4 regions of the Enterococcus sp. AMC1251 genome follow, and region 4 is predicted to be linked to each of the others. Evidence: predicted binding sites of a transcription regulator. Region 4 holds the regulator's gene; each other region holds the start of a gene.
What was found. Region 4 encodes CtsR, which represses protease genes until heat stress. Its sites were predicted from a motif close to TTGGTCAAAAAAGGTCAAANA; they were not measured.
Positions count from the first base shown of each region.

Region 1: the regulator CtsR is predicted to act here: its motif matches at 1,397-1,417, upstream of clpB (ATP-dependent chaperone ClpB).
Region 2: the regulator CtsR is predicted to act here: its motif matches at 737-757, upstream of AC4BBR_RS04370 (ATP-dependent Clp protease ATP-binding subunit).
Region 3: the regulator CtsR is predicted to act here: its motif matches at 1,089-1,109, upstream of AC4BBR_RS11765 (ATP-dependent Clp protease proteolytic subunit).

Region 1 covers NZ_CM177098.1:1,341,436-1,343,643, reverse strand. The annotation lists gene clpB (ATP-dependent chaperone ClpB) at 1-1,120, opposite strand, end outside; gene AC4BBR_RS06215 (hypothetical protein) at 1,722-2,195, opposite strand.
Region 2 covers NZ_CM177098.1:929,933-932,140, reverse strand. The annotation lists gene AC4BBR_RS04375 (formate/nitrite transporter family protein) at 1-534, shown strand, start outside; gene AC4BBR_RS04370 (ATP-dependent Clp protease ATP-binding subunit) at 828-2,208, shown strand, end outside.
Region 3 covers NZ_CM177098.1:2,495,576-2,497,783, forward strand. The annotation lists gene AC4BBR_RS11760 (hypothetical protein) at 1-300, opposite strand, end outside; gene AC4BBR_RS11765 (ATP-dependent Clp protease proteolytic subunit) at 430-1,017, opposite strand; gene AC4BBR_RS11770 (cation-translocating P-type ATPase) at 1,261-2,208, opposite strand, start outside.
Region 4 covers NZ_CM177098.1:3,429,452-3,431,659, forward strand. The annotation lists gene AC4BBR_RS16205 (ATP-dependent Clp protease ATP-binding subunit) at 1-1,117, opposite strand, end outside; gene AC4BBR_RS16210 (CtsR family transcriptional regulator) at 1,122-1,589, opposite strand; tRNA gene AC4BBR_RS16215 (tRNA-Pro) at 1,753-1,826, opposite strand; tRNA gene AC4BBR_RS16220 (tRNA-Arg) at 1,911-1,984, opposite strand; tRNA gene AC4BBR_RS16225 (tRNA-Leu) at 2,048-2,133, opposite strand; tRNA gene AC4BBR_RS16230 (tRNA-Gly) at 2,149-2,208, opposite strand, start outside.

The DNA of each region.
Region 1 (2,208 bases), 1.4 Mb from region 4:
CGACTAATGCGTTATCATGGATATTAACACTATGATGAATTTCAAACCGTTCTTTTAATCCACGTAAAATACTAATCGTATCTTCTACAGTTGGTTCTTTCACTAAAACTTTTTGGAAACGACGTTCTAAAGCCTTGTCTTTTTCCATATATTGGCGGTATTCATCTAGTGTTGTTGCACCAATCAAGTGTAGTTCTCCACGCGCTAACATTGGTTTTAACAAGTTTCCAGCATCCATGCTGCCTTCTGTTTTGCCAGCCCCAACGATATTGTGAATTTCATCGATGAATAAAATGATACGGCCTTCGCTTTTCTTCACTTCTTTTAAAACAGCTTTTAGACGTTCTTCAAATTCACCACGGAATTTAGCTCCTGCAATCAATGCCCCCATATCTAATGAAAAGATTGTTTTATCTTTTAAGTTTTCAGGTACATCTTTACGAACGATTCGTTGGGCTAATCCCTCGACGATTGCTGTTTTACCGACACCTGGTTCACCAATCAAAACGGGATTATTTTTTGTTTTTCGAGAAAGAATCCGAATCACATCACGGATCTCTTCATCACGACCGATAATAGGATCTTGGTTGCCACTTTTCACTTGTTGTACTAAATCTACCCCATATTTTTCTAATGCTTTGTATTGTTCTTCTTGATTTTGAGAAGTCACACGATCTCCCCCTCTCATATCTTCGATATTTTTACGTAGTTCTTTTTCTGTGATTCCTTGACTTGTTAAGTATTTTGTTAAACGATAATTTTTTAATTTCATCAATGCTAAAATCACAATTTCAGTTGCTAGAAATTCATCTTGAAATGCTTCTCTAAGTTTGTCTGCTTCACCTAATAAGTTAAACAGATTTTGGCTCATACTTTGACCATATTGAATATTGCTACCTTGAATACTTGGATATTCGTCGATTGCTTTATCGATTTCTCGTTCAAAAGCTTCTATATCAACCCCAGCGTCTGTATAAAAATTACGCCCAAAATGATTCGGCTGCAAAAAAATCTTCCATAGGTGTGCAATATCAATTTCTTGATGATGACGAGTCACTGCTACCTGTTGCGCCTCTGCAATTGCCTCTTGTAATGTCGTTGTCATTTTTTCGATATTCATAGAATTACCTCCTAAATTTAAAAGCTGAGCTAACCCGCGTAGCTAGATAATGTTAAAGTGTAACGAGCCTGTTCGGCCTTGACAGAAAAATGGGGAAAATCGACTGTGACTTTTTTGATCACATTCCATTTTCATCTTTTTTCCATAATATAGCTCATAATCTCAACTATATAAATAGTATCGTTAATTTATCAAAAAGACATTAGGTCTTTTGTACTATTTTTTTAAAGGTCTAAGGTCTAATTATTCTTGAGCTTATAAAGTAATTATACTCAATTGGTCAGTAAAGGTCAAACGAAAACTATGATTATTTAACTATTTTTTTCACCTATTTTTATGATAAATCAATGGACAATTTCTATTCTACCTGTTTAGAATCTCTCGATGTTTTGGACACGTGCCTGTTTTTGTATAGGAGCCTTACCTAACAAATCTATTTAGTTATCTTACAGGTGAAACTATATTATCATCGTAAACCAGCTGTCAATCTATTTTATTCATTTTTTAATGAAAAATAGCATTTAATTTATAAAAATAAAATAACCAACGTTACAAAATTCGTGACTACTCACTTTGCGACATTGATTATTTTGTTATTTATTTATTTATTTTTTTCAACAATAACGACTGAATTCCCAGCGACTTGAGGTGGAATTGACATCGTCATTGCAGGTACCCCAGCTATCGTAAATTGAATATTATCGCCGGCTTTCAAATCACTTTCAGTGATTCCATCAGCTAATTGTTCCTTTGATACATTCAAAATAACACCATCATTTTTCATCATGTTAATTATTTTTTCTGGATCTTCAACTGCTTCGACATCTTTCAAAACTAATCGAATCGATTGATCCACCGTATCATTTTTCTCGGCATCTTCAACTAAAACTGCCGTAAATATCGATTGAGATTCTTCTTTATTTTTAGTATTCGTCGTTTCATCGGTAGTTTGATCCTTTTGGTTACTCACTGATGTTTCTTCACTTTTTTCTGACGAATTTTTTTTATTTTGCGAGCATGCTCCTAAAGAAACCAATGCGAACATTGTTAAGACTACTATTGTAATTTTTTTCACGATAAGACCTCCA
Region 2 (2,208 bases), 1.0 Mb from region 4:
TTTTTAAATGGAGAACTTTTTACTGGTAATTGTTTAACAACTATTTTTCCGATTTTCAATAGAACCAGAAGCATTACAGAGATGGGGAAAATGTGGTTTATCTGTTTAATTGGTAACATTGCAGGTGTTTCATGGTTTTTGTGGTTGTTTGTTAAAAGCCAATCTTTCACCCATATAGTGAATCCATATATAAATACACTGCTAGAAACAAAATTGAATTTTAGTTTTGATACACTGTTTATTCGTTCAATTCTCTGTAACTTTATAGTGTGCATTGCCACCTACATTGCTTTAAAAATAGACAACGAAATGGCAAAAACTAGTATCATGCTCTTGGTAATTTCAACATTTGTAATTGCAGGTTTCGATCACTGTATTGCAAATATTGGTTTATATGTGATGGAAATAACATTAGGACAAGTAGATATTTCTCTATTAATGTTAAATAATATTTTTATATCGATCGTAGGAAATATTATTGGCGGTTCCCTAATGTTAGGCATTCCACTCTACTTGATTCTAAAAAAGAAATGATGTCTGAGGATAATTTAGCCTCTAAGACGATGTCACATTTCAATTATCAAAAAATAACCGAACTAGCTATAGCTGACGGTTATTTTTTTGTCTTTTGAACCCAGCATTTTTTTAAGTCACTTTATTTATAAAACTAAAAGATAACATTTCAAAACGAGTTCAATTGCTTGATTCTTGTCAAAAAAATGCTATAATAATTTCAAAGGTCAAAAATGGTCAGCTAATTATTTGACTTTATTACAAGGACTTTGAAACAATATTAGCTCTATATATGAAAGGACGTGTTTTATCCTATGGTTTGTCAAAATTGTCAACAAAATCCAGCTACAATTCACTTATATGCAAATGTTAATGGTCAAAGAAAACAATTAGACTATTGTCAGAGCTGCTATCAAAAATTAAAAGCACAAGCAAACGATAATCAACCAACAATGTCACAACAAGATCCTTTTGGTTTTGGAAGTTTAGATGATCTATACCGTTCTTTATCTCGTCAAATGCAGGAACAACAAGGGAATCCTAATGGTCAAGTACCACCTACTCAATTTGGCGACGGAAATGGCTTTAACGGTGGACAACCACCTCGAGGAGGAGCTACTCAAACAAATGGCTTATTAGGTGAATACGGTATCAATATTACTCAAGCTGCAAAAAATGGTGCGATCGATCCTGTGGTTGGGCGTGATGAAGAAATTAAACGTGTGATTGAAATCTTAAATCGCCGTACAAAAAATAACCCCGTCTTAATCGGTGAACCTGGTGTCGGTAAAACAGCTGTTGTCGAAGGTTTGGCGCAAAAAATCGTTGATGGAGATGTTCCTCAAAAATTATTAGACAAAGAAGTCATTCGTTTGGATGTTGTTTCATTAGTTCAAGGCACCGGCATTCGAGGTCAATTTGAGGAACGTATGCAAAAATTAATTGACGAAATCAAACAAGCAGAAAATGTCATCTTATTCATTGATGAAGTTCATGAAATTGTTGGTGCAGGCTCTACTGGCGATGGGAATATGGATGCAGGAAACATTTTGAAACCGGCACTTGCTCGTGGAGAGCTGCAAATGGTTGGTGCAACAACCTTAAATGAATACCGCATTATAGAAAAAGATGCTGCCTTAGAACGTCGAATGCAACCTGTTCGTGTAGAAGAACCGACAGTAGATGAAACAATTGCCATACTTAAAGGTCTGCAAAAACGCTATGAAGATTATCATCATGTAAAATACACGGATGAAGCGATCAAAGCGGCTGCTAACTTATCAAATCGCTATATCCAAGATCGTTTCCTACCAGATAAAGCCATCGATTTATTAGATGAATCTGGTTCTAAAATGAACTTGACAATCCAAATCATTGATCCTAAAACAATTGAGAAGAAACTTGCTGATGCTGAACAACAAAAACAACAAGCTTCTGCAGAAGAAGATTTTGAAAAAGCGGCTTACTATCGCGATCAGATCAATAAATTACAAACAATGAAGGATAAACAAATCAGCGATGAAGAAACACCTGTGATTGATGAGAGCACTATCGAAGCAATCGTAGAGCAAAAAACAGGTATTCCTGTTGGTGATCTGAAAGAAAAAGAACAAACACAATTGAAGAACCTAGCTGTTGATTTGAAAGCAAATGTCATTGGGCAAGATGCTGCTGTCGATAAAGTATCCAAAGCCA
Region 3 (2,208 bases), 930 kb from region 4:
CTCGTTACATCCAGCTAAGTATTCGATGTATGAACGTTCAAATTTTTTATGAATTCCCATCACACGTGCAGGTGGACGTAATTGCGTCACTTTTTCCAACATAATTGTATATTCTTTAGTTCCATCTTGGAAAACACGCTTTATTTCAGCGATTCTTTCTGATGAGAGTTCAGATACCTTTTCTTCGTCAATTGCTTTGCGAACTTCTTCATAATAGTCGTTCATCTTTTCGCCAACTTCTTCTGTTTCCTTGACGATATCATTGATATTTTGCACATAATAGCCTAAATTTGGTTTCATATTTCTTCCTACTTTCTTTTAGTAATCACTCAATTTTACACTTTTTTATAGGTGTATGACAAGTGGAATTTGCAAAAGAATATTTTTAGAGCAAAAAAACTGCAAACATTTTAGCTTGCAGTTTTTTCTTTATTTGATTTCATCACTTGTTTTGATAATTTTAGAGATCATGCCATAATCCTTGGCTTCATCAGCAGACATCCAGAAATTACGATCTGTATCTTTTGCGATTTTTTCGTATGTTTGACCTGTTGCTTCTGCAATCAAACGGTTTACACGTTCACGCATACGAATAATTTCTTTTGCTTCGATTTGAATCTCTGTGCTTTGTCCTTGGACGCCACCTGCTGGTTGATGAATCATGTAGCGAGTGTTTGGCAAGCTATATCTGTTCTGTGCTTCAGCAGCTAAATAAATTGTAATCCCGGCACTTGCGACCCAACCTGTTCCGATCACAATCACTTCTGGCTTCACAAATTTGATCATATCATGGATCGTATCTCCAGCTTCAACGTGTCCACCTTGGCTATTAATGAAAATTTTGATTGGCTCATCCCCCATGGCAGCAAGTAAAAGCAGTTGAGAAGTTACTTCCCGAGCAAGGTCTTGGTTGATTTCACCGTAAATCAAAATGGTTCGTTCTTCAAATAATTTTTTCATAAATGCATTGGATTGTTGTTTTTCTTCTGTTTCTTCATTTTCATCTAAATAGTTCATATCTAATAACCTCCATATTTTAAAGCTAAATATCTATATTAATAATACCGCAATCTGAAAATTTGTCCACTTTTTTGACTTGTTTTGACCTTAAAAAATGATTTTTTTTACAGTATTTTCCCATTAAAAAGAACGAGACTGAGACATAACTCTTCGAGTCACATCCCAGCCTCAAGGAACCGAATAAACAACGGGAGCAAAAGCAGCTCCTTTGGAAATACCTTCATTTTAATCTTGCTTAACTTAGCTCTTACCCATTCGGCGTTGAACAAATTTTACAATCTCAACAATTGGAATAATCGCAAATGATGTTCCAGCAACGATTGCCCATTGGTAAGCATCTAGAGAAGTTACACTAAATAAATCGTTAAATCCTGGAATTAATATCGTTGCTGCTAGTAATAGGAACGATACTAAGATTGCCCAGTTGAATGATTTATTTCTAAATAAGCCAACTTTAAAGATTGATTGGTAAATAGATTTCACGTTAAATGCATGGAACAATTGGATCAAGCCCAATGTAGCAAAGGCCATTGTCAAAGCATCACCATGTTGTAAATCATACAAGGCTGTTGCTGATAAGTTCGGCATATTTGCCGCTGTATGTGCTGGAAATTCGATCGCCATTTTATATACAATCAAAGTTAACGCACCTTGTGTAATCCCTTGATAGATCACGCTGCTTAAAACACCGCCAGAAAAGAAGTTTGATTTCTTTCCGCGAGGTGCATGGCTCATCACGTCACGCTCAGCAGGTTCTACACCTAGAGCAATTGCTGGGAATGTATCGGTTACTAAGTTGATCCACAATAAATGAACAGGTAGCAAGGTATCCCAAGCTAACATTGTTGCGATAAAGAGTGTTAATACTTCCCCTAAGTTGGCAGAAAGTAGATATTGAATCGTTTTTTGAATATTTGAGAAAACTTTACGTCCTTCTTCAACCGCTACAATAATTGTTGAGAAGTTATCATCTGCTAAGACCATATCAGAGGCACCTTTTGATACTTCTGTACCAGTGATTCCCATGCCAATACCAATGTCTGCAGCTTTTAAGGCTGGTGCATCATTCACACCATCGCCTGTCATAGCAACGACTTTCCCTTCTTGCTGCCACGCTTTCACGATACGAACTTTATGTTCAGGTGATACGCGAGCATAAACTGAATAATGGTCAACAACTTTCGCAAA
Region 4 (2,208 bases):
GTTCTTCATAACGAGAGCGTAAACCCTTTAGAATTTCTTCTGCTTCTTCCGGCGTTGGCTCATCGACTTGCACACGAGCAAAACGACGTTCTAATGCTGAATCTTTTTCGATATATTTTTGGTATTCATCTAGTGTTGTTGCACCGATCGTTTGCAATTCTCCTCTTGCAAGGGCTGGTTTTAAAATATTCGATGCATCGATCGCACCTTCAGCACCACCTGCACCAATTAAGGTATGCAATTCATCAATAAATAAAATCACTTCGCCATCTTGATAAATTTCATCGATTACTTTTTTTAGTCGATCTTCAAATTCACCGCGATACTTGGTACCGGCAACTAAGGCACCCATATCCAACATCATTAAGCGTTTTTCCAACATATCCTCAGGAACTTCAGCGTTCACAATTTTTTGAGCTAGTCCTTCAGCAATGGCAGTCTTACCAACACCAGGTTCACCAACTAAAACAGGATTGTTCTTCGTACGACGACTTAGAATTTGGATTAATCGTCTAACCTCTTGCGAACGCCCGACTACAGGATCTAAATCATTTTCACGCGCTAATTTTGTTAAATCACGCGCTAATGAATCCAAGGTTGGTGTTCCTTTTGGCGCAGCTTTTTGAGCTTGATTATTACGACGACGCCCTACATTCCCACTCATTTGTGGATCAGTAATGCCTATTTTCTTCATCAATAACTGACGCATCTTAGACAAACTTAACCCTAAATTTAATAAAATACGTGCAGCCAATATATCTTCATCTCTTAATAAACCAAGTAGGATATGTTCTGTTCCAATATTTGGCGCGCCTAAACGTTTCGCTTCATCGCCTGCATAAGCAAAAATTTGTTTTGCACGAGGAGAATAAGGTAAATAGGCACCTTTAGGATATCCTTTAACGGTTCCATAGCCAGTTACGTGCTCTATTTCTTCACGAATATCATTTTTATCAACGTCCAACTGACGCAATGATTTCCCTGCAATTCCATTCGGTTCTAAGACTAGTGCTAATAATAAATGTTCAGACCCCACAGATTGATGTCTAAAATATTTTGCTTCTTCTTGTGCAATAGCTAATACCGCCTTGGCACTTTCTGTAAATAATTCGTCCATACTATCATTCCTCCTCGTAACTCAAACGTTCTAAAAATGAATGCATTAATTGAGCACGTAAATAATCTTCATTTGAGCCCGCTTTGCCTAAAACTGTTTTTCCAAGAACAGACAACATCAGATTTCCTTCTCTTTTGGTAATAACTTCTTCTTCATACAACTTTTGCACAAAAATTAGTGCATCTTTTTCCGAAAGTTCACTCCCAGTAAATTGGGCTATTTGCTTTAGTAGTTGATCACTATCAGAAATTTGTACTTTAGCGATCCTAATATATCCACCACCACCACGTTTACTTTCAACAGAATAGCCTCGTTGAATCGTAAAGCGTGTATTGATAACATAATTAATCTGGGAGGGAACACAATTGAATAAGTGAGCCATCTCGGCTCTACGAATCTCAATTTTACTGCTTTCTTCAAGAATTTTTTTTAAATATGCCTCTATTAAATCCGAAGTATTTTGATTACTCATCACACTCATCCTTTTCCCTTGACTAATACTGACCTTAATTATACATAATTTCAAGTGTTTAATAAAGAAGAATGCCCGAATTGATAAGAAAAGGTAAATACATTGAACTAGCTAATTATTCAAATGAACAAAAAAGAACAGAGTAATCACTCTGTTCTTTAAATCGGGAAGACAGGATTCGAACCTGCGACCCCTTGGTCCCAAACCAAGTGCTCTACCAAGCTGAGCTACTTCCCGTAGCTAAATAATAAAAAAAAGACTAAACGCTTAAAAGGAACTAATACTCACTACCTTCTAAATCGCAGTCAAACATTTCAACTATGCACCCAAAGGGAGTCGAACCCCTAACCTCTTGATTCGTAGTCAAGCACTCTATCCAGTTGAGCTATGGGTGCTTTATACTTTTCAACCCCTATTCTGTCAATTTCACAATTGCCATTCATAGTGTTTCAAAGCAATGCCGAGGACCGGAATCGAACCGGTACGGTGATCACTCACCGCAGGATTTTAAGTCCTGTGCGTCTGCCAGTTCCGCCACCCCGGCGTTTTGAAAAGGCTAAGCGGAAAACGGGGTTCGAACCCGCGACCCCCACCTTGGCAAGGTGGTGCTCTACCACTG